Regions from separate parts of the Streptomyces sp. NPDC048643 genome, predicted to be linked through region 3. Evidence: riboswitches for the same ligand, from Rfam matches in the RefSeq annotation. Region 3 holds a riboswitch; each other region holds the start of a gene.

Region 1 (5,480 bases), on a different contig from region 3:
GACACCGGGCCCGAGCGGCTGCTGCTCTCGGGTGCGGCCGACTTCGACCGGGTCGACGAGGTGCGGGCGTCCTGCGACGCGATCCTGGTCGGCGCCGGCACCCTGCGCGCCGACAATCCCCGGCTCCTGGTCAACTCCGCCGAACGCCGCGCGGCCCGCGTCGCCGCCGGGCGCCCGGCGTATCCGCTGAAGGTCACCGTCAGCGGCTCCGGCGACCTCGACCCGGAGGCGCGGTTCTGGCACACGGGCGGCGAGAAGGCCGTCTACACGACCGACGAGGGCGCCCGGCGGGCCGCCGACCTGCTGCACGGCCTCCCCGGCGTCGACATCGTCCCGACCGGGCCCGAGCTGGACTGGCGTGTGCTGCTGGAGCACCTGCACGACGTCCGGGGTGTGCGCCGGCTGATGGTCGAGGGCGGCGGCCGGGTCCACACCCAGCTCGTACGGGAGGGGCTCGCCGACGAACTCCAGCTCGCCGTCGCCCCCCTCTTCGTCGGGCAGCCGGACGCGCCGCGGCTGTTCGGGCCCGGGGCCTATCCCCCCGGCCGGATGCGGCTCGTCGAGACCCGGCCCGTCGGGGACGTCGTCCTCATCCGCTACGTCCCCACCGCGCCCGGCACCGGCCGGACCGCCTCCGCCGCCGACCGGCAGTGGCTGGCCCTCGCCTGCGAGCTGGCGGCCTCCTGCCCGCCCTCGGAGACCGCGTTCAGCGTGGGCGCCGTGGTGGTCGCCGCCGACGGGACCGAGCTGGCCCGCGGCCACTCCCGCGAGGGCGACGACCCCGTGGTGCACGCCGAGGAGGCCGCGCTCGCCAAGATCGACCCGGCCGACCCGCGACTGCCCGCCGCCACCGTCTACAGCAGCCTGGAGCCGTGCGCCCGCCGCGCCTCCCGGCCCGCACCCTGCGCCCGGCTCATCCTCGACGCCGGCGTACGGCGGGTCGTCACCGCCTGGCGCGAGCCCGACACCTTCGTCACGGGCGCCGACGGCAACGGACTCCTGGCCGCCGCGGGCGCAGACATCGTCCTCCTGCCCGAGTACGAGGAGCGCGCCAAGGCGCCCAACCGCCATCTCCTGGGCGGGGCCGCGCAGGCCACGGCCTGAGCGAGCCGAAGCCACCGGAACCGCGTTCTCGGCCGCACGGAAGGGGCCCCGGTCAACGCGTGCGCCGGGGGTCCCGCGGATGGCGTACACTGGTTCTTACGACGCGGGGTGGAGCAGCTCGGTAGCTCGCTGGGCTCATAACCCAGAGGTCGCAGGTTCAAATCCTGTCCCCGCTACTGAAGGCCAAGGGCCGGAACTCGGATTCACGAGTTCCGGCCCTTGGTGTTGGTACGGGCTCCTGGGCGCCCTTCTTTCTTTCTCGTCGCCGCGTTCACTCCGGAAGGCCGCGGAATCCCTCGGTCGGGCCACACCGGTCGCCCGCCGTCCTCGCTCCGGGTCTGCTGGACGCGTGGGTCAGCCAGGTGGTGAGGAGCGGACCGGGGAGCTCGACGACCGGGCCGGCCGCCCGCCCCTCGGTGATCCGCCGGCGGCGGGGGGTGCCGGTCCTTCGGGTGCGTCCGGACCCGCGGGCGATCCCGGAACCGGTCCGGCGCGATGGCGCACGGGTCGTATCTCCTCCGTGCGGGCCCTCGTACGGGCGCTGCCCGTACTGCTGGTCGTCGGCGGGACCTTCTACGACTACTTCACGCCGGGCGAGTTCACCGCCGCACCCCTCTTCACGGCCGCGACCCTGGTCGCCGCGCCCCTCTACTCGCTGCGCGGCACCGTCCTCACCGGCGCCGCCGCCGTCGGCGCGCTGATCCTCGTGCACCTGCGCCTCGGCATCGTCCTGCGGGTCGACGCGGTCACCGAGGTCGTCACCGTCGCCACGGCGGCCGTCCTGGGCGTGCTCATCAACATCCTCGTCCGGCGCAGCGACGAGCGGCTCGCCTCCGTCCGGGAGATCGCCGAGTTCGCCCAGCGGGCCGTGCTGCCGGAACCTCAGGCACGGATCGACGGCCTCGACGTCGCCGCGCGCTACGAGGCGGCCCAGGCGGACGCGTTCATCGGCGGGGATCTTTACGCGGTGCAGGACACCCCGTACGGCGTGCGGCTGGTCGTCGGGGACGTACGCGGCAAGGGGATGACGGCGGTCGCCGCCGTCGCCGTGGTCATCGGCGCGTTCCGGGAGGCGGCGGAGCAGGAGACGACCCTGGAGGCCGTCGCGCGGCGGCTGGAGCGGGCGCTGAAGCGCGAGGGCACCCGGCGCGACAACCTCGACGCCGTCGAGGGATTCACCACCGCCGTCCTCGCGGAGATCCCGCACGACGAGGAGATCGTCCGCATCGTCAACCGGGGGCATCCGCCGCCCCTGATGCTGCATCCCGACGGCACGCTCGTCCCGCTCACCGGCGGGCCCGCCGCACTGCCCCTCGGGATGAGCGACCTGGGCAGCACACCCGACCGGGCGGTGCCGGCCCGCTTTCCGCACGGCGCGATCCTGCTGCTGCACACCGACGGGCTGTCCGAGGCGCGGGACGTGCGCGGGGAGTTCTACGATCCGGCCGCGCGGCTGGCCGGGCGGATCTTCCCGGGGCCCGACGCCCTGCTGAACACCCTCGCCGTCGAGGTCCGCAAGCACACGGGCGGCGCCCTCAGCGACGACATGGCGCTGCTCGCCGTCCGGCGCGGCTGACGGCCCTCGAAGGCCCTTCTTGATCGTTGTCACGAGGGGTGATCGAACCGTGTCCCTCCGCATAACGACTGACACACCGTCACATGAAGCCGTGTCGACGCGATGCGGCCAACTCGCCCGTTTTTCATCGCCCATGACCCCAAAGTCCTGGCCAAAAAGCGTTAACGATCAGTCTGAACAGCTTGGAATCAGGTGGCCAGGTCTATTAACGTTCGATAACGCAGCGCGGTCGTCCCAGCCGTCACAAGAGATGGCTCCGTGCGCACGCGCCGAATCCCGCAAGGGAACCGGGGAACCACCAACTTGGGGTGAATCGAGCGTCCTCCACCGTGGCAGCACGGTGGGTATACGCGCGTAGGAGACCTTCCTGCTCCGAACCCGTCAGCTAACCCGGTAGGCGAGAAGGAAGGAAAGGAGTGCGCCCACGTGGCGTCCAACCGGCCTGCTCAGCCAACCTCGTTCGCACCGAATGACACACAGTCCTTCGGCTTCGCCTACGGCAAGGACGAGGGACCCTGGGAGGAGTGGAATCCCACCGAGGATTCCGTCCGTCCCGTTCGTGGCCGGCACCGCGTGGGAAAGCAGCGCGGCGGAGGCCTCGCCCGCAGCTCCACCGTTCTCGGTGTAGGCGTCATAGCCGCCGTCGGCGCCGGTGGCATGGCCACCGCGGCGCCCGGCAAGGCGCCCGTCTCGATCTCGCTGCCCGACCTGTCCTCGGTCACCCACTCGGCCAAGGCCCTGATCAGTGACGGTGCCGAGACCCCCAAGGGCTCCACGACTCCGCTCACCGGCGCGGGACTGACCACCGCCGACACCGCCCAGGGCACCACGGACGCCGGGGAGGCGCTGCGGGCCCGCATCATGCAGCAGGCCGAGTCGCAGCAGAACCAGGTCGACAGTGCCGTCCAGGAGGCCGCCGAGACCGCCGCCGCGAAGCAGGCCGTCGCGCTCGCCACCAAGCAGCAGGACGACGCGAAGGCCAAGGCGGACGCGGTCAAGAAGAAGGCGGAGGAGGAGGCCAAGGCGAAGGCCGAGGCCGAGCGCCTGGCCAAGCTCGCCAAGAGCTACTCGCTGCCGACCTCCTCCTACACCCTGACCTCGCGCTTCGGTGAGGCCGGCGCCCTGTGGTCCTCCGGCTACCACACGGGTCTCGACTTCGCCGCGCCCACCGGCACGCTGATCAAGGCCATCCACAGCGCCACCGTCACCGAGGCGGGCTGGGCCGGCTCGTACGGCTACCGCACGATCCTCACCCTCGACGACGGCACCGAACTCTGGTTCTGCCACCAGTCGTCGATCAGCGTCAGCGTCGGCCAGAAGGTCGCCACCGGCGACGTCATCGGCCGCGTCGGCGCGACGGGCAACGTCACCGGGCCGCACCTGCACCTGGAGGTCCACCCCGGCGGCGCCGCCACCGGCATCGACCCGATGGCGTGGCTCCAGGGCAAGGGACTCAACCCCTGATCCGTACACACTGCCGACCGGCCGGCTCGCGGGGACTCCCGCGGCCGGCCGTTTCGTCGCAGGCACGGGGCCGTGCGGGGTGCATGTGGAATACAGGCATCCTGTCCGGGCGTTGAATCACTCCATGACTTCTCTTCGCAAGCTCGGTTCCTCCGACCTCGAGGTCTTCCCGCTCTCGCTGGGTGGCAACGTCTTCGGCTGGACGGCGGACGAAACCCAGTCCTTCGCCGTCCTCGACGCCTACGCGGCCGCCGGAGGCAACTTCCTCGACACGGCCGACTCGTACTCGTCGTGGGTCGACGGCAACGAGGGCGGCGAGTCCGAGACCATCATCGGCAAGTGGCTGAAGGCCCGCGGCAACCGCGCGGACATCGTCGTGGCGACCAAGGTCAGCCAGCACCCCGCCTTCCCGGGCCTCTCCGGCGCCAACATCAAGGCCGCCGCCGACGCGTCGCTGCGCCGCCTGGGCACCGATCACATCGACCTCTACTACACGCACTTCGACAAGACCGAGGTGCCGGTCGACGAGATCATCGGCGCCCTCGACGAGCTGGTGAAGGCCGGCAAGGTGCGGAACATCGCCGCGTCCAACATCTCCCCGGAGCGGCTCCAGGAGTCCCTGGAGTTCTCCGACCGCGAGGGCCTCGCCCGCTACGTCGCGCTCCAGCCGCAGTACAACCTGGTCTCGCGCGACACCTACGAGGGCGCCCTGCGCGACGTCGCCTCCCGCGCCGGACTGGCCGCCGTCCCGTACTTCGCGCTCGCCGCCGGTTTCCTCACCGGCAAGTACCGTCCGGGCGCGACCGTCGACTCGCCCCGCGCCGCGGGTGCGTCCAAGCACCTGGAGACGGAACGCGGACAGCGGGTCCTCACCGCGCTCGACGAGATCGCCGAGGCCCACAACGCCGCCGTCGCGACCGTCGCCCTCGCCTGGCTCGCCGCCCAGCCGACCGTCGCCGCGCCGATCGCCTCCGCCCGCACGGTGGAGCAGCTCCCGGCCCTGCTGGGTGTCGCGGACCTGTCGCTGACGGACGCGGAACTGTCGCGCCTGACCGAGGCGTCGGCGTGACACCCGCCTGAGCTGAACCCCGGCCCCCGTACCGGCGAGGTGCCGCCTCGCCGGTACGAGGGCTACGAGCGGTAGGGGTTGCGGTCGTACGTCGGATACGGCACCGGGGGCGCGTACGGCTGGGCCGGTGGGGCGGCGTACCCGTAGCCGTGCGCCGGCCAGGGGGGCGGTGCGGGGATCGGGGAGGTGGTGCGGGCCGCGTAGGCGAGGGACGGCCGGGCGATCTCCCGACGGCGCCACAGCTCGTGCAGCAGCTCGCGTTCCCGT
Region 2 (5,480 bases), on a different contig from region 3:
ATGGAGCGCGCGCAGGCCCAGTTGGAGCGCGAGTGGCTGGACCGCCTCGGTACGGTCGCGGGCCGCGCGGACGAACTGTGCCGGTACGCCGTCCTGTTCGGCGACCCGCAGCTCGCCCTGACCGCCGTACAGCGCGTCCTGGGGGTCACCGCCGAGGAGGTCCAGGAGGTCGCCAAGGCCCGCCTGCGTCCCGACAACCGCGCGGTGCTCGTCTACGAACCCACCGCCCCCCAAGCCACCGACGCCGCTGACGACACCGACGAGGAGGCGGCGAAGTGACCGAGCTCGCCACCATGGACTTCCATCCGCAGCCCCAGGCCGGCCAGCCGAAGCCCTGGGCGTTCCCCGCCCCCGAGCGCGGCACCCTGGACAACGGCCTGACCGTCCTGCGCTGCCACCGCCCCGGCCAGCAGGTCGTCGCCGTCGAGGTGAACCTCGCCGCGCCGCTGGAGGCCGAGCCCGCGGGCCTGGACGGCCTCGCCACGATCATGGCGCGCGCCTTCTCCGAGGGCACCGACAAGCACTCGGCCGAGGACTTCGCCGCCGAGCTGGAGCGCTGCGGCGCCACGCTCGACGCGCACGCCGACCACCCCGGTGTCCGGCTGTCCCTCGAAGTGCCCGTCTCGCGTCTGCCCAAGGCCCTCGGCCTGCTCGCGGACGCCCTGCGCGCACCGGCCTTCGCGGACAGCGAGATCGAGCGGCTGGTGCGCAACCGGCTCGACGAGATCCCGCACGAGACGGCCAACCCGGCCCGCCGCGCGGCCAAGGAGCTCTCCCGGCAGCTGTTCCCGCCGACGGCGCGCATGTCGCGCCCGCGCCAGGGCACCGAGGAGACCGTCCAGAAGATCGACTCCGCGGCCGTACGGTCCTTCTACGAGAAGCACGTGCGTCCCGCGACGGCCACCGCCGTGGTGGTCGGCGACCTCACCGACGTGGACGTGGACGCGCTGCTCGGTGACACCCTCGGCTCCTGGACCGGTTCGACCGCCGAGCCGCGCCCGGTACCGCCGGTGCACGCCGACGACACGGGCCGCGTGATCATCGTGGACCGCCCCGGCGCCGTCCAGACGCAGCTGCTCATCGGGCGGGTCGGCGCCGACCGCCACGACCGTGTGTGGCCCGCCCAGGTGCTCGGCACGTACTGCCTCGGCGGCACCCTCACCTCGCGTCTGGACCGCGTCCTGCGCGAGGAGAAGGGCTACACGTACGGGGTGCGGGCGTTCGGCCAGGTCCTGCGTTCCGCGCCGGACGGCACCGGAGCCGCGATGCTCGCCATCAGCGGCTCGGTGGACACCCCGAACACCGGCCCGGCGCTCGACGACCTGTGGAAGGTGCTCCGCACCCTCGCGGCCGAGGGACTGACCGACGCGGAGCGCGACGTCGCCGTGCAGAACCTGGTGGGCGTGGCGCCCCTCAAGTTCGAGACCGCCGCGGCCGTCGCGGGCACGCTCGCCGACCAGGTCGAGCAGTACCTGCCGGACGACTACCAGTCGACGCTCTACCAGCAACTGGCCGCGACCGGCACGGTGGAGGCCACCGCGGCCGCCGTCAGCGCCTTCCCGACGGACCGTCTGGTGACCGTCCTGGTGGGCGACGCCGCGCAGATCGAGGAGCCCGTCAGGGCGCTCGGCATCGGTGAAGTCACCGTGGTCACCGCCGAGTAGGACCGTGTGACCGAGATGGGCCCTGGTGACTGAAGAGTCACCAGGGCCCTCTTTTACGCGGACATCGCCCCCAAGATGTCCGTATTGGTGCGGAGGTTGCCTTCTGTGCTGTGGGATGCGCTACAAAAACCGTGATCCGTTTGTTGTTCGAAAGATCTCGCGTTTAGCGTCAGTCCGGCTGTTCGTCAGGCAGTGCGCCGCGCCCGCGGCACCGGACAGTCATCGCCGAGTCCCCGCATGGCGCGAGCCAGGGGAGCCGGGGACCCACACGTAGTCCCTGGGGTGAATCGGACGCCCTCCCCGGAGGGGGCCCGTAGGAGACCTTCCTGCTCCGAACCCGTCAGCTAACCCGGTAGGCGAGAAGGAAGGAAAGGATCAGCCCTTACATGGCGTTCACCTGTGGCACCGGGAAGCATCGTCGTCCGAGCCGCGTGCAGCGCACCACGAAGAACGCCGTCGGCGTCGCGGCCCTCACCACCACCGGTGTCCTCGGAACCCTCGCGGCACCCGCGTTCGCCGCGACACCGTCCGCCGAACAGACCGGGCTGACCCAGGCCATCACCATCGGTGACTCCGTCGCCGAGCAGATCGACGCGCAGGCCGCCGCCCAGCAGCACGCCGCCGACGTGGCCGCCGCGCGGGAGAAGGCCGAGCGAGCCGCGCGCAAGAAGGCCGCCGAGCTGGCCGCGAAGGCCCGCGAGAGCAAGGAGCGCGCCGCCCGTGCCGCCGAGCGCAAGCGGCTCAACACCTTCGTCATGCCGATCACCGGCTCGTACGTCTCCACCGGCTACGAGACCGGCGGCAGCCTCTGGTCGTCCGGCAGCCACACCGGTGTCGACTTCCACGCCGCGTCGGGCACCTCGGTGCACTCCGTCGGCGCCGGCACCGTCGTCACGACCGGCTGGGGCGGCGCCTACGGCAATCAAGTAGTGATCAAGATGCACGACGGCACGTACACCATGTACGGGCACCTGTCGTCCATCGGTGTCTCCGTGGGCCAGACGGTCACTCCGGGCCAGCAGATCGCGCTCTCCGGCTCGACCGGCAACACCACGGGGCCGCACCTGCACTTCGAGGCGCGCACCACCGCGGAGTACGGCTCCGACATGGACCCCGTCGCGTACCTCCGCTCGCACGGCGTGAACGTCTGACGACCGCTTCGCGGCTTCTCCACCGTTTCGATGCCCCGGCTCACCGAGCCGGGGCATCGTCGTTTCCGGAGGCCGTCTGTCCAAAAAATATCCATGGATTCAGGCCCGCCATCGGAAATTAAGGCTTCCTGCAATAGAGTCACTGAACAAGCGTCAATCGATGGCGTTTCGCGGGGATTAAAGCGGAGGTCCGGTCATGCGTATTCCGGCGCACTCGGTATGCACGGCGATCCGCGACGACATCGTCGCGGGCGTCTACGAGCGTGGCGGCCGGCTCACCGAGGAACTGCTCGCGCGGCGCTACGGCGTCTCGCGCGTCCCTGTGCGCGAGGCACTCCGCACCCTGGAGGCCGAGGGCTTCGTGGTCACCCGGCGGCACGCGGGCGCCTGCGTCGCCGAGCCCAGCGAGCAGGAGGGTGCGGATCTCCTGGAGATGCGCATGCTGCTGGAGCCGTTGGGAGCCGCGCGCGCCGCGCAGCGCCGTACTGAGGCGCACCTCAAGGTGCTCCGCGGGCTGGTCAGGCTGGGTCAGGAGCGCTCCAGGCGGGGCAACAGCGAGGATCTGCGCTCCCTGGGCGGCTGGTTCCACGAGACGCTCGCACAGGCCTCGGGCAGTCCCGCGCTGACGTCGACGCTGTCCCAGCTGCGGCACAAGATCGCCTGGATGTACGCGGTCGAGGCGCCGGCCAACCCCGCGGAGTCCTGGGCCGAGCACGGCGGCATCGTGGACGCGGTCGCCCGTGGGGACGGCGAGCGGGCCCGCGCGATCACCGCGCTGCACGCGGAGCGCTCGGCGGCCGCACACCGGCTGCGATTTCCGGCCGGCGGGGACCGGCAGGACCGTGTGAGGACTTCGCAACATCCCGTAAACATGACGGGCCAGCGTCATTAACACGGGCACCGTATACAAAGAGGGTTATTCGGCGGGGAGCTATTTCTGCTGCCGTTTTATTCGCGTGCCGGGAATTTCGGGCACGCGTTCTTTTCGTTCGCGCAGGGTGTGATCCGGACGTGTCGCCGTGAATTCCGGGACGGCGTACGAAAACGCGGGGGGAGGTACGAAAACGGCTGAGCCGCGCCTCCCGACGAGGGATGGCGCGGCTCAGCCGTGTGATGTCCGAGTGCCTCGGGGGCTCAGACGGTCTCGGGGAGCTCGTCGAGCCCCTCGGCGACCAGCTTCGCCAGACGGTCGAGAGCGGCGTCCGCACCCTCGGCGTCCGACGCGAGGACGATCTCCTCGCCGCCCTGGGCGCCCAGGCCGAGGACCGCCAGCATGGAGGCCGCGTTGACGGGGTTGCCGTCGGCCTTGGCGATCGTCACGGGGACGCCGGAGGCCGTGGTGGCCCGGACGAAGATGGAGGCGGGGCGGGCGTGGAGGCCCTCAGCCCAGCCGACGTTGACGCGGCGCTCGGCCATGTGATGCTGCCCTTCAGCTGTTCAGGGTTGTCTAGACCAGTGTCCCATATCGTGAAGCGTGCCCGGACGGCCCTGCCTCCCGCCCACGAGCAGCCTCCCACCATGGCCCCGGTACGATGTCCGCACCCCACAGACTGCCTCGCGCCATTGTCGTACGCGAGCCGTAGTCTGGGGCGCATGCAGACCCCGTCGGACCGGCACGAGTACCCCGCGCACTGGGAGGCCGACGTGGTGCTGCGCGACGGCGGCACGGCCCGCGTCAGGCCCATCACGGTCGACGACGCGGAGCGCCTGGTGAGCTTCTACGAGCAGGTGTCGGACGAGTCGAAGTACTACCGCTTCTTCGCGCCCTACCCCCGGCTCTCCGCCAAGGACGTCCACCGTTTCACGCACCACGACTTCGTCGACCGGGTGGGCCTCGCGGCCACGATCGGCGGCGAGTTCATCGCGACGGTGCGCTACGACCGGATCGACGCCCGGGGTCTGCCCGCGTCCGCGCCCGCCGACGAGGCGGAGGTCGCCTTCCTCGTGCAGGACGCCCATCAGGGCCGCGGTGTCGCCTCGGCCCTGCTCGAACACGTCGCGGCCGTGGCCCGCGAGCGTGGCATCCGCCGCTTCGCCGCCGAGGTGCTGCCCGCGAACAACAAGATGATCAAGGTGTTCACGGACGCCGGGTACACCCAGAAACGCAGCTTCGAGGACGGCGTCGTACGCCTGGAGTTCGACCTGGAGCCCACCGACCGCTCGCTCGCCGTGCAGCGTGCCCGGGAGCAGCGCGCCGAGGCCCGGTCCGTGAAGCGGCTCCTGGCACCCGGCTCGGTCGCCGTCATCGGGGCGGGGCGCACCCCCGGAGGAGTCGGCCGCAGCGTCCTCGACAACCTTCGCGGAGCCGGCTTCACCGGTCGCCTGTACGCGGTGAACAGGGCTCTGGAGGAGAAGGAGCTAGACGGCGTCCCCGCTCACCGCTCCGTGCGCGACATCGAGGAACCCGTCGACCTCGCGGTCGTCGCCGTCCCCGCCGAGCAGGTCCTCGAGGTCGTCACGGAGTGCGGTGAACACGGGGTGCAGGGGCTCGTGGTGGTCTCCGCCGGGTACGCCGAGAGCGGCGCGGAGGGACGCGAGCGCCAGCGCGAACTCGTCCGGCACGCGCGCACGTACGGGATGCGCATCATCGGACCGAACGCCTTCGGCGTCATCAACACCTCCCCGGACGTGCGGCTGAACGCCTCCCTCGCCCCGGAGATGCCGC
Region 3 (5,480 bases):
CCGCCGGGGTCAACGGTCTGTCGCGTCCTCGTCGTCCCTCCGCTGCACCCACTGCCAGAAGTCGACCATCATCCGCTCGTACCGGATGCCGAACTCCAGAGCGTCGCGCTGCCCTCGCGTCAGCAGCTCGCCCACACTCTCCGCGAGCTCCTGGTAGTCGCCGAGGGTCCGCCGGTGCTCGTCGAGCTGGACGGGACCGAGCAGGTCGGGCCGGCCGCCGAACCAGAGCTTGAGGATGCCGCGCTCCCGCGCCTCGACCGGGACGAAGGCGGTGTCGTCCAACCAGTCGCGCAGTGCGGCCCTGCCCTCGTCGGTCAGCGTGAGCACCCGGCGGTTGCGGCCGCTCTCCTGGCGCACCTGCGACAGCAGGCCGGCCTCCAGGAGACGGTCGCACTGCGCGTACACCTGTGCGTGCGGAACCGACCAGAAGGGCGCCACCGTGCGCGCCGCCTCACCCTTGACGTCGTACGCGCTGGCCTCACCGAGCTTGTCGATGACGCCGAGCACGAGGAACGAGGCGGTGGTCAACCGAGCATCAGCCATGGGTCCGACCGTATCGCCACCCGAACACCGCACGGCACACCGTTCACCACGCCGGGGAGGGCGCCCGACGCGAAGAAGCCGCGGGTGACCGTCACAATGCGGGGTATACGGGCGATCACACTGCCGACCGCACTCAGGCCCGCGGGGCACGCACGCTAGGAGTTCCTGTGACCACCTACGTCATCACCGTTCCCGGGACGTTCGTCCACGGCGTCTCGGACTCCTCCCGCGCAGACGTGGAACGAAGGCTGCGCCCTCAGGACCCGCAGAACACGGAACTGGGCGAGACCGAGGAGCTGAGCCTGCTCACCGTGGACGAGAACCACACGTTCTCGGTCCGGCTGGAGGTCGAGGCCGCGGACCGGCGCGCCGCCGAGGCGGAGGCCGTTCGGCTCGTCTCTGGCGCGCTGCGCGAGAGCGGCCTCTCCGAGAACGACGCTCCGCTCGGACCGGCAGCCGTCACGGGAATCGACAGCGAGTTCTGACGCCGACGAGGCCGGGGTGGCCGAGGGGCCGGTCGGCCGCGGGATGCCCGCGGCCGACCCCGCCGCCGCTCAGACCGGCCGTACGACGCTGTGGATCGCCGCCTGTCCGGCGTGCTGGACGGACTCCTCGGTGATCCGCCCTCCGGGGCTGGGCGCGTGGACCATCATGCCGTCGCCGACGTAGAGGCCGACGTGGCTCAGGTCCTCGTGGAAGAAGAGCAGGTCACCCGGCTGGACACCGGCCAGGGCGATCGCCGGTCCGATCCGCGCCTGGTCGGACGTGGACCGCGGGAGCAGCACACCGGCGCTGCGCCAGGCGGCCTGGGTCAGACCGGAGGGGTCGTACGAGCCGGGCCCGGACGCTCCCCACACGCACGGCCTGCCCACCTGCGCGCGGGCGAACGCGACGGCCTCGGCGGCCCGGGTGTCGTACCCGGCGACCGGCGGCGCCGCGACGGCGGCGATGCCTGAGGCGTCGAACCCGGGGTGGGGATCGGCGGACCAGGGAGCGCCGGGCGCGGGCTGGTTCACGGGGTCCGGCCACGACGGGCGCCGACTGTCGTCGACGGCCGGGGCCGTCGGCTCGGGCGCGGCGGACCACGCCTCCCGCACCGGCAGGTACTCGACGTCCGCGACCGGCAGCGGGGCACTTCGCACCTGCGGGTGCCCGGCCTCCACGGCCGGCCACGCGGCACTCGCCACCGACGAGTACGCGGCCGTCGCGGCCGGCATCGGCACGTTCTGCGCCGGCCAGTACGGGGCCGACGGGACGGCCGTCTCCGCGGCCGGCAGGTCCACGGACGGGTACGCGACCGGCGTCGCCGCGCTCTGTCGTGCGGTGTGCCGGTTCAGCAGGTCCTGTGCGGCCGCCAGTTTGCGGCGGGCGCGGTCCTTGCGGAACCGCGGGGAGGCCGCGTCCGAGGCGGGCGCGGGTTCGGACACCACCGGAAGGGGCCCGGTGGACGGGGCGCCGATGTCCGGTACCGCGAGGGCGTACGCGGCCGTCGGGCCGGCGGTCAGTTCGAGGACGGGGCGCGCGGTGAGTTCCGCGACCGGCGCCGCGGTCAGCTCCGCGACGGGACCCGCCGTCAGTTCCCGTACGGGTGCCGCCGTCAACTCGGCCACGGCGCGCGCGCCTTGGGCAGGGAGTTCCATGGGACGTCCCGCACCCCCACCGGACCGGCCGGCCTCGCGCCCCCGGTCGGGCTGCCGGTCCGCGGGCAGTACCGCCGCGACGGTGGGGCCGAGCCGTGACCGCGCACCGTCGAACCACTGGCGCATCAGGTCGCTTTGAGCGGGATCGACACCCCCGCGCTCCTCCCCGGCCGGGCGCTGGTCGGTGAGCCGTCGGGCCGCGGCGCGCCGGTCGCCCTGACGGGAGGAGAGGCCCGCCAGAGCGCGGGTGGCGTTGAAGTTGCCGGTGTCGTCCTCGGCCCGGTCGTAGAGGGATGCGAGCCGTCGGCGGACTTCTTCGCCACTGGGCTGGGTTCGTTCCGGCGCCATGGGGATGGCACTCCTTCCGTCGTCCGCCTACCGGGTTAGCTGTCGGGTTCGGGCGGACGGTTCCGGAAGGTATGCCCTACGGCCAGTGCCCCTCAAGGCGGTTGGCCGATTCACCCCAGGTTCGGTGGGTCCCCGGCTCCGGCTGCCACGAGGACGGGCCGGACTCGGCGGAGGCCGCACCGCCCGGCGAGCATTCGCCGGAGGGAGTCGGGCGGCCTGGTCGTCAACCTAGCCATCTTGTGACCCCCGTGTGAAGATCCACGTCCCAGATGTCCGATACATTTTCGTGACCTTCGTCGCATCGCCCCGCTGTGCGACGGCGGAAGCACACACCGTGCGCGAATCGGCCGTCCGGACAACCGCGTTCGGCGGTGGACCCCCTCCAGGCGTCCGCCTCCCGTCCAGTTCCCTCCACCAACTCTCCACGCCGGCCCGGGGCTTTCGGTGGCCCGAAACAGGCCGTTCGCGGTGCGAACAGAACTGGCGTTCCCTGACGGCTCGTTCGACATCGACGGCTGCCGATGGTCATGCGGTGACCGGTTCTGGCCGACCCTGACGGATGACCACCGCGGCGGCGTCGCGCCCCTACCGTCAGGACAAGGAAGGCCCGCGGAAGGCCCTGAGAGCGAGTCGAGGATCCCCACGTGCACGATGCACCGATCTATGCCCAACTGATCTCCGAACGCGGTGACATACCGACGCTCGTCCGGAGCGAAGCCCGGCGGCTGCAGCGCGACTTCGAGTGGATCCTCAGCTGGGATCCGTCCACGGGCGGCCCGCTTCCCGGGTCCGCCCCGCGCGTGACGGCCGGCTCGCGTCGTTCCTTCGCCCCCGGCCCCGATCCCGCGGACCGGCTGGACTCCGCGTAGGCCCGTCCGGCGTGCCCGCCTCGTACGCGCTCGGGCGTGGGTCTAGAGGACGCCGGGTTCGCCGTCCGGCCCCTCGGCGGGAAGCCGTCCGTCCGGGCCGTCGGTGCGGGACACCAGACCGGCGACCGCCGAGCCCGTGACCTCGTGCCAGGTCCGCGCACGCCGCAGCATCGCGTGGTCGCCGCCCGCCACTCGTACGGCGCTCGCGGAGGATCCTTCCTTCGCGGCGCGGCGCACCAGGGCGAAGGACGCGGCGGGCTCGGTGATCCGGTCCCGGTCGCCGTGCAGCACGATCACCCGCTTGTCCCGCAGATGGGCCACCGGCTCGCCCGCCGGGCACCAGGGTGCGAGGGCGACGACGGCACGGACCTGCGGCGCGGCGGCGGCACGCAGCGCGGCGCGGCCGCCCATCGAGTGGCCGACGAGCACCACCGGCACGTCCCCCACCAGGTCCGTGAGTTCGGCGAGGGCCCGGTGGACGTCGGCGACCGGATCGGCGGCGGCTCCGTTCCATCCGCGTACGCGGTAGCGCACCTGCCCGACGAAGACGTCCTGGTCCGGAACGGCCCGTGTGACCGCGCGCACGAAGGGCCGCATCCGCAGGCGGGAGACGTGCCAGGGCCGCGAGGGAGCCAGGCTGTCCGCCCTGCCGCCGTGCAGGATCAGCACCGCGGCCCGCGTCGGCCCCGCGTCCTCGCCGGCGAGCCGGTGCGGCACCAGCGCCGTCAGTGTCCGGGCAGCCCCGGGACGCAGTCCGTCACGGGCGGACGTCCGCGCAGAGCCTCGCATGGCACCTCTTCACCGTCGGAGCGCTTTCGACGCCCCACCCTAGGCCGACGGGGGATCGCGCCGCCGGTCACTGGATATCCGTAGCCGACGCGGGGGCGGTTTGGTGAGGTGTCCGCCCGGCGGAGCACGCGCTGGGCGCCGCCCCGGGACGAGGCGGGCGCTCCCTTCCGCGTGACAGCCGGATCACGGCTCCGGCGCGGCCTCTCCGGACGCGTACCCCTGGCTGGACCCGCCTCCGGTCGTCCCTGTCCAGTCGACCGGAGGCGGGTGCTCGGTGGAACTACGGCTTCGCCTCGTCGTCCGGAACGTGTGCGGGCACCGGAAGGGGTCGCGCGTAAGCGATCGAAGCGGTCCGTCGGTGCGGTCTCACTCGGCTCCCCCGGGGCGCATGCCGTAGCCACTGCGCCACTCCTGGTAGAGCCGCCACAGACGCTCGGCGAGCGGGCAGCGGCCCGACTCCCCCAGGCAGGTGCGGCAGTTGCCCACATGGCCGATGTACGCGGCCTCGGGAGTCTCTCGCCCCGGTTGCGGATTCGTCATGGCCCTCGGCACCTGTCGGTGCGACGCGCACGAACGCTACGTCGCTACTGATGCCGTACTTCCGTGGCACATCGCCCGCCGGATGCACCCGGCGGGGCCCGATTTCGCTCCGGCCCAGCCGACTTCGGCTCGTGCGCCCGATGCGCCCGCTGTTTCAGTCGAGCAGGCCGACGTCCACCGCCTCACCGTCCGGCTCGTCGGAGCCGGGTCTGCGGACGAGGAGGCCGTCCACCGCGAAGTCCATCGCCGTCACGTCCGGAGCGGGCGGCGGGTGGTAACGCCCGCCGCACACCGACAGGTTGACGATGAGATACGCCTCCCAGTGCCGGCCCACCCCGCGCCGGTCGGCGAAGGCGCGGACGCCGTTCACCCACCACACGACGCGGTGGGCGCCGAACTCGACCACGAGGTCCACCCAGGCTCCGGGCTGGACCGCCCCGTCCCGGTAGTAGTGATGGGCGTCACGGACATGGTTGGAGAGTTCGAGCAGGTCGGGGTTGTCGGGGTGGTATTCGAAGACGTCGATCTCCTGACCGCCGTCCCGCCAGGTCCAGATGGCCGGCCACGCGCCGAGCGCCGTGGGCAGCCTGACCCGGGCCTCCAGCACGTCCCCCGCGCGGACCATGAACGCGTCCTCGCTGCCCTCGGTGGTGAGGAGTCCCGCGTCCCACGCCCCGTCGGAGCGGCGGGTGGCACGGAAGACACCCGTACGGCAGTAGGCGGGGTCGGCCACCAGGTGGTCGAGCTTGTC
Region 4 (5,480 bases), on a different contig from region 3:
TCCTGGGGCGGCTTCAACTCCCTCCAGATCGCGGCCCTCGCGCCCGAGCCGCTCAAGGCGGTCGTCACGGTCTGCTCGACGGACGACCGCTATGACAACGACGTGCACTACACGGGTGGTTCCGTCCTCGCCGTCGACATGCACGCCTGGGCGGCCACCATGCTCGCCTTCGTCGCCCGCCCGCCGGACCCGGTGCACGTCGGCGAGGTGATGTGGCGCGACATGTGGACCGAGCGGCTGGAGGCGGTCGACCCGTTCGTCCACACCTGGCTGGCGCACCAGACCCGGGACGCCTACTGGCGGCACGGCAGCGCATGCGAGGACTACGGCGCGATCCGTGCGGCGGTCCTCGCGGTCGGCGGCTGGCACGACCCGTACCGCGACACGGTGCTGCGCCTGGTCGAGAACCTGCCGCCGGACCGCGTACGCGGTCTCATCGGCCCCTGGTCCCACCAGTACCCCGACCGGGGCCTGCCGCCGGGCCCGGCGATCGGCTTCCTCCAGGAGACGCTCCGCTGGTGGGACCACTGGCTCAAGGACGAGGACTCGGGCGCGCTCGCCGTGCCCCTCCTGCGCTCCTACGTGATGGACGCGCATCCCCCGGCGACGGTGTACGAGGAGCTGCCGGGCCGCTGGGTCGGCGACCCGGCGTGGCCCTCGCCGTCGGTCACCCCTGTCCCGTACGCGTTCCAGGGCGCCCCGCGCCTGGTGCGCTCACCGCAGCACACGGGGGTCGACGCGGGCCGCTTCTTCCCGTTCGGGAACGACGCGGACCTGCCGCCGGACCAGCGCGAGGAGGACGCACGGTCGGTCTGCTTCGAGTTCGAAGTGCCGGAGGAGACGTGGGTGTTGGGTCGGCCCCGGGTCCGGCTGCGGCTGACGTCGGCGTCCTCCCGGGGCCAGGTGATCGCCCGGCTGTGCGACGTGACCCCCGACGGCGCCTCCACGCTCGTCACCCGGGGTGTCCTCAACCTGTCGGCACGTCGGGGCCGTGACCAGGCGGTTCCCTGGGAGCCGGGCACCACGGAGGACGTGGAGTTCGAGCTGAACGGCATCGGCTACGCGTTCCCCCCGGGCCACCGCATCCGCCTGAGCGTCTCCTCGGCGTACTGGCCCTGGGTCTGGCCGCAGCCCGGCTCCGAGGCCGGTTTCACGCTGGACCCGGACGGCAGCAGCCTGGAACTCCCCGTGCGGGCACGGGAGTCGGACCCCTCCATCACCTTCGAGGAGGCGGAGGAGGCCGAGCCACTCGGCGTGGTGGTCCCGGTGACGCTCGACGAGCCCCGCCCGGAGCGCCTGGTCCTGCGTGACGTGGCCGCGGGCACCTGGCGGCTCGACGTGGACCCCCGCTACGGCGGCACCCACGTGTATCCCGACGGTCTGGAGTTCACGGAGGACGCGCGGGAGACGTACACGATCGACGAGTCGGACCCGCTGTCCGCCCGCGCCCGGTCCACCTGGTCGGTCCGGCTGCACCGCCCCGACCTGCCCTGGGACGCCCGCGTCGAGACGACGTCGGCCATCACCTGCGACGCGCAGGACTTCATCACGTCCAACGAGGTCGTCTGCCGGGACGGCGACGAGGTCGTCTTCCACCGGACCTGGGAGAAGCGCATCCCGCGCACCGCGGGCTGAAAAGGCCCGGCGGGGACGGCAGTTCACCGGCCGCCCCCACCCGGCGTCCGCCCGGCGCACGTCCGGCATCCGTCCGGAAGCCGTCAACTCCGCCCCCACGCCGCCTCTTTCACAGGCGCCCGCTCCGACCCCGCATTCCGGCGCCCCGCCCGTCCCGCACGCGGCGGGCGTCCGGGAACTCCCCGCGCACCGAAGAGTGGTGGCGTAATGCCCGACTTGCCCGGCATGCCGCCTTGGTGACCCCCGAGCGCGTGAGTTGGGTCACGCGGGAGTCAGTGGATCACCCTTCGCCCACTCCTTGCCAACCCCTTTGCCAAAGGCAAGTTGAGGATTCAATTCCGGCGTAATCGGACGTATCACCCTCGCCCTAAACAGGCAAAAGCGATCTTCACCGCCACATCAGGCCTTGTTCCCGACATGTGCAGTCGCATACGTTCTCGTCGCACCGGGCGGATCGCCTAATCCTGCCGTCGCCCGGCAACCCACCCACCCACGCACGGCAGGAGCGGGGGAACCACAGGTAAGCCGCCGATCCGGGAGACCGGACCGGCTTGGGGTGAAGCCGCGCCCAAAAGCGCGACCGGGCATCTCCCGCCCGAACCCGACAGCTCACCTCGCAGGCGTCGGAGAGGACATTTCGTCATGCCCGCAGGCACGCACCGTCACGCCCGAACCACCTTCATCACCCGCGGAATGATCGCCGCCGGAACGGGCGCCCTCGCCCTCGCCCTCCCGCTCATGAGCGCGACCGGCGCCCACGCCGCGACCCCCCAGGTCGCGAAGACCGCCCAGACCGCGGTCGTCCCGAACGTCCAGCTCGTCACCTACAAGGTGGTGGCCGGCGACACCCTGACCAAGATCGCGAAGAAGTATCCGTCGAGCGGCGGCTGGCAGAAGCTGTACGCGGCGAACCGCGCCGTCATCGGCGACAACCCCGCCCACCTCCGCACGGGCCTGACGCTGACCGTCGGCACGAAGACCCTGAAGGCTCCGGCGAAGGCGACCACGGCCGCCAAGACCACCGCCACCCAGGCGTCCGCCACCACGTACGCCAACAACCTGGACGGCTGGATCAAGCAGTCCCTGGACATCATGGGCAAGGCGGGCATTCCGGGCAGCTACGACGGCATCTACCGCAACGTGATGCGCGAGTCCTCCGGCAACCCCCAGGCCATCAACAACTGGGACTCCAACGCGGTCGCGGGCACCCCCTCGAAGGGGCTCCTGCAGGTCATCGACCCCACGTTCCAGGCCTACCACGTGGCCGGCACGTCGATGGACCCCTACGACCCGGTCGCCAACATCACGGCCGCCTGCAACTACGCCGCCGACAAGTACGGCTCGATCGACAACGTCAACGGCGCCTACTGATCGCACCGGCGCACCCGCGCCTCTCGCACGACACCGGCCGGCGGCACCCTCGGGTCCGCCGGTGGTGACGTACCGGCCTGTCGGCGGTGAACGACCGGGCCCGCGGGACGGTGACGGACCGGGTGTGCGGGGCGGTCCCCACCAGAAGTACGAAGGGCACGGCCCGGGGCATCGGCGGACGCCCCGGGCCGGCTCGTCTCCCGGGACCGGGCATCGCCCGGCCCGCTCTTCGGGCCGGCGCCGCGACGTCGCGGAGACGCCCTAGAACCCGAAGATCCGTTCCAGGACGACCGCGATCCCGTCGTCCTCGTTCGAGAGGGTGACCTCGTCCGCCACCGCCTTCAGTTCCGGATGGGCGTTGGCCATCGCGACCCCGTGGGCGGCCCAGTCGAACATCGGGATGTCGTTGGGCATGTCCCCGAAGGCCAGCGTCGCCGACGGCGTGAGACCGAGGTGCTTCGCGGCGAGCGCGAGGCCGGTGGCCTTGGTCACCCCGCATGGCTGGAGTTCGACGGTCCCGGGCCCCGACATGGTGACCGTCGCCAATGAACCGACCACTCCCCGCGCCGCCGACGCCAGCTCGTCGTCGGACATCGACGGGTGGCGGAGCAGCACCTTGCTGATCGGCAGCGCCCACAGGTCGTCCCGCCGGCGCACCCGCACCGCCGGAAGCGTGGGGTGCGGCATCACATAGCCCGGCTCGATGAGCGTCAGCCCGTCCACGCCGTCCTGGTCCACCGCCGCGTACAGCAGGCCGACCTCCGCCTCGATCTTTCCGAGGGCCGTCTCCGCCAACTCCCTGTCCAGGGTCACCGACCACAGCAGCCGGTCCGTCCCCGCGTCGTACAGCTGAGCCCCCTGACCGCACACCGCCAGCCCCTCACCGCCGAGTTCGTCGAGCAGGGGTCGAACGCGCGGTGCGGGACGGCCCGTCACCACCAGGTGCTGGGCGCCCGACGCGGTCACCTTCGCCAACGCGGCCCGCGACCGGTCGGAGAGCGTGTCGTCGCCGCGCAGCAGCGTTCCGTCCAGGTCAGTGGCGATGAGTGAATATGCAGTCGGAGCGGCCATGATCCGAAGAATACGGATCGAACGACACATCGGCCCGGCGTGAACCGGACGACGTCCGGTATCCCGTCAGCAACGCCGTTCACCGTACGGTGGCAGGCGCGTTGCGACCGGTTGGGATCACGCAGGGCTCGGTTCCGCCCAGTCGGACTTTCCCGTGCAGGACCGATCACAACGGCTCAACACCCCTGCTCCCGGGCTACGATCACCGGCGTCGCCGACGGCGACACCGAGGCCGACACCGGGTCGGGCCGGGTCGGGCCGGGCCGGGCCGGGCCGGGCCGGGCCGGGGTCGGGGTCGAGCCGGCGAGGCCGACACCGCGGGGCGCTCGCCACGGCCGGGACGCCAGAAATCACAGGCGGGGAACCGTCATCGAGAATCCGGGGAGATCCATGACCTCCGAACCCACCGAACGACGACCCGCGCACGCGCGCCACGACGCCGCCCCCGCGGGGGACCGCTTCCGGCACCACCTGCGCACCGCCGCCGCAGCCGTCGTCCGCCGCTTCCCGGAAGCCCTGCGGCCCGAGATCTACGCGCTGTCCTTCCGCATCTGGCGCCTCGACGGCGACGAACGCCACCCGTACGTGGCCATCGGGTACAACACCGAGACCCAGTACGCGAGGGAGACCCACCCGCGGGACCCGGGCGAGGCGCGGTGGAACTACGCCCTCTGGCTGCTCGACGGCTTCGAGACGCTGGGCAACGTCCCCGAAGACCCCGTCGGAGGACCCCTGTTCGTGGACGCGGCCAAGGAGCAGGGGATCTGGTTCGAGGGTGACCACGACTTCCTCGGCATGGACCTCCCGGAGGACGAGCTGGAGTTGGCGTCCGAGATGCTGCGGCTCCAGTTCCACGCCGACTGCGTCGACCTCGCCCGGCGCCTCCACGCCGACGGAACCCTCACGGACGTCTTCGGCCGCGCCCTGCCGGTCGTCGTCTTCGACATGGACAGCCCGGGCTGGGAACTCAAGGCCACCCGAGCCGCCAACCCACCCGGCGTGATCGAGGACTTCATGGTCTGGCAGACGGCGGCGGCCTTCGAGAACGCCCCGAGGACCGAGGAGTTCCTGATCGACCTGGACGCGGAGTGGCTCGACTACTTCCGCGAGATGGCGGACGTGCTCGTGACCTGCTTCGGTGTCTCCCGCGCGGAGGCGGTCGCGCGCGTCAACGAACGGCACGTGGCGGAGGATCTCGCGCCCCTGGGCGAGGATCTCCTCGGTCATGAACTCCCCGAGTTCTGGGCTCACCACCTCTACTTCGAGCCCGACTCCCGGGGCATGCTGCCCTCGGGCGACCCGGGGGCGGACGGCGACCTCTCCCGGTGGACCGTCCGGCCCGCCCCACCGGACAACTCGGGCGCCTGGACCCTCAAGGAGGAGTCCTGACGGACGGGTTGCCC

Evidence for each region. Region 3 has a riboswitch for cyclic di-AMP ahead of AB0C62_RS32615 (NlpC/P60 family protein). Riboswitches for the same ligand answer to the same signal wherever they lie in the genome.
Region 1: another riboswitch for cyclic di-AMP. It lies ahead of AB0C62_RS21435 (M23 family metallopeptidase); the one in region 3 lies ahead of AB0C62_RS32615 (NlpC/P60 family protein).
Region 2: another riboswitch for cyclic di-AMP. It lies ahead of AB0C62_RS22450 (M23 family metallopeptidase); the one in region 3 lies ahead of AB0C62_RS32615 (NlpC/P60 family protein).
Region 4: another riboswitch for cyclic di-AMP. It lies ahead of AB0C62_RS31105 (LysM peptidoglycan-binding domain-containing protein); the one in region 3 lies ahead of AB0C62_RS32615 (NlpC/P60 family protein).

Annotation. Positions count from the first base shown of each region.
Region 1 is NZ_JBEZHO010000020.1:118,154-123,633, forward strand. It holds gene AB0C62_RS21420 (dihydrofolate reductase family protein) at 1-1,104, shown strand, start outside; tRNA gene AB0C62_RS21425 (tRNA-Met) at 1,207-1,280, shown strand; gene AB0C62_RS21430 (PP2C family protein-serine/threonine phosphatase) at 1,625-2,680, shown strand; cyclic di-AMP (ydaO/yuaA leader) riboswitch at 2,938-3,095, shown strand; gene AB0C62_RS21435 (M23 family metallopeptidase) at 3,107-4,144, shown strand; gene AB0C62_RS21440 (aldo/keto reductase) at 4,269-5,213, shown strand; gene AB0C62_RS21445 (PrsW family intramembrane metalloprotease) at 5,276-5,480, opposite strand, start outside.
Region 2 is NZ_JBEZHO010000022.1:93,544-99,023, forward strand. It holds gene AB0C62_RS22440 (pitrilysin family protein) at 1-279, shown strand, start outside; gene AB0C62_RS22445 (pitrilysin family protein) at 276-1,664, shown strand; cyclic di-AMP (ydaO/yuaA leader) riboswitch at 1,878-2,037, shown strand; gene AB0C62_RS22450 (M23 family metallopeptidase) at 2,051-2,815, shown strand; gene AB0C62_RS22455 (GntR family transcriptional regulator) at 3,012-3,707, shown strand; gene AB0C62_RS22460 (HPr family phosphocarrier protein) at 3,950-4,231, opposite strand; gene AB0C62_RS22465 (GNAT family N-acetyltransferase) at 4,409-5,480, shown strand, end outside.
Region 3 is NZ_JBEZHO010000046.1:26,876-32,355, forward strand. It holds gene AB0C62_RS32605 (PadR family transcriptional regulator) at 10-543, opposite strand; gene AB0C62_RS32610 (hypothetical protein) at 711-1,028, shown strand; gene AB0C62_RS32615 (NlpC/P60 family protein) at 1,098-2,531, opposite strand; cyclic di-AMP (ydaO/yuaA leader) riboswitch at 2,540-2,711, opposite strand; gene AB0C62_RS32620 (hypothetical protein) at 3,176-3,400, shown strand; gene AB0C62_RS32625 (alpha/beta hydrolase) at 3,443-4,189, opposite strand; gene AB0C62_RS32630 (hypothetical protein) at 4,556-4,729, opposite strand; gene AB0C62_RS32635 (beta-glucanase) at 4,884-5,480, opposite strand, start outside.
Region 4 is NZ_JBEZHO010000041.1:56,613-62,092, reverse strand. It holds gene AB0C62_RS31110 (CocE/NonD family hydrolase) at 1-1,635, shown strand, start outside; cyclic di-AMP (ydaO/yuaA leader) riboswitch at 2,113-2,273, shown strand; gene AB0C62_RS31105 (LysM peptidoglycan-binding domain-containing protein) at 2,278-3,006, shown strand; gene AB0C62_RS31100 (HAD family hydrolase) at 3,268-4,077, opposite strand; gene AB0C62_RS31095 (hypothetical protein) at 4,468-5,466, shown strand.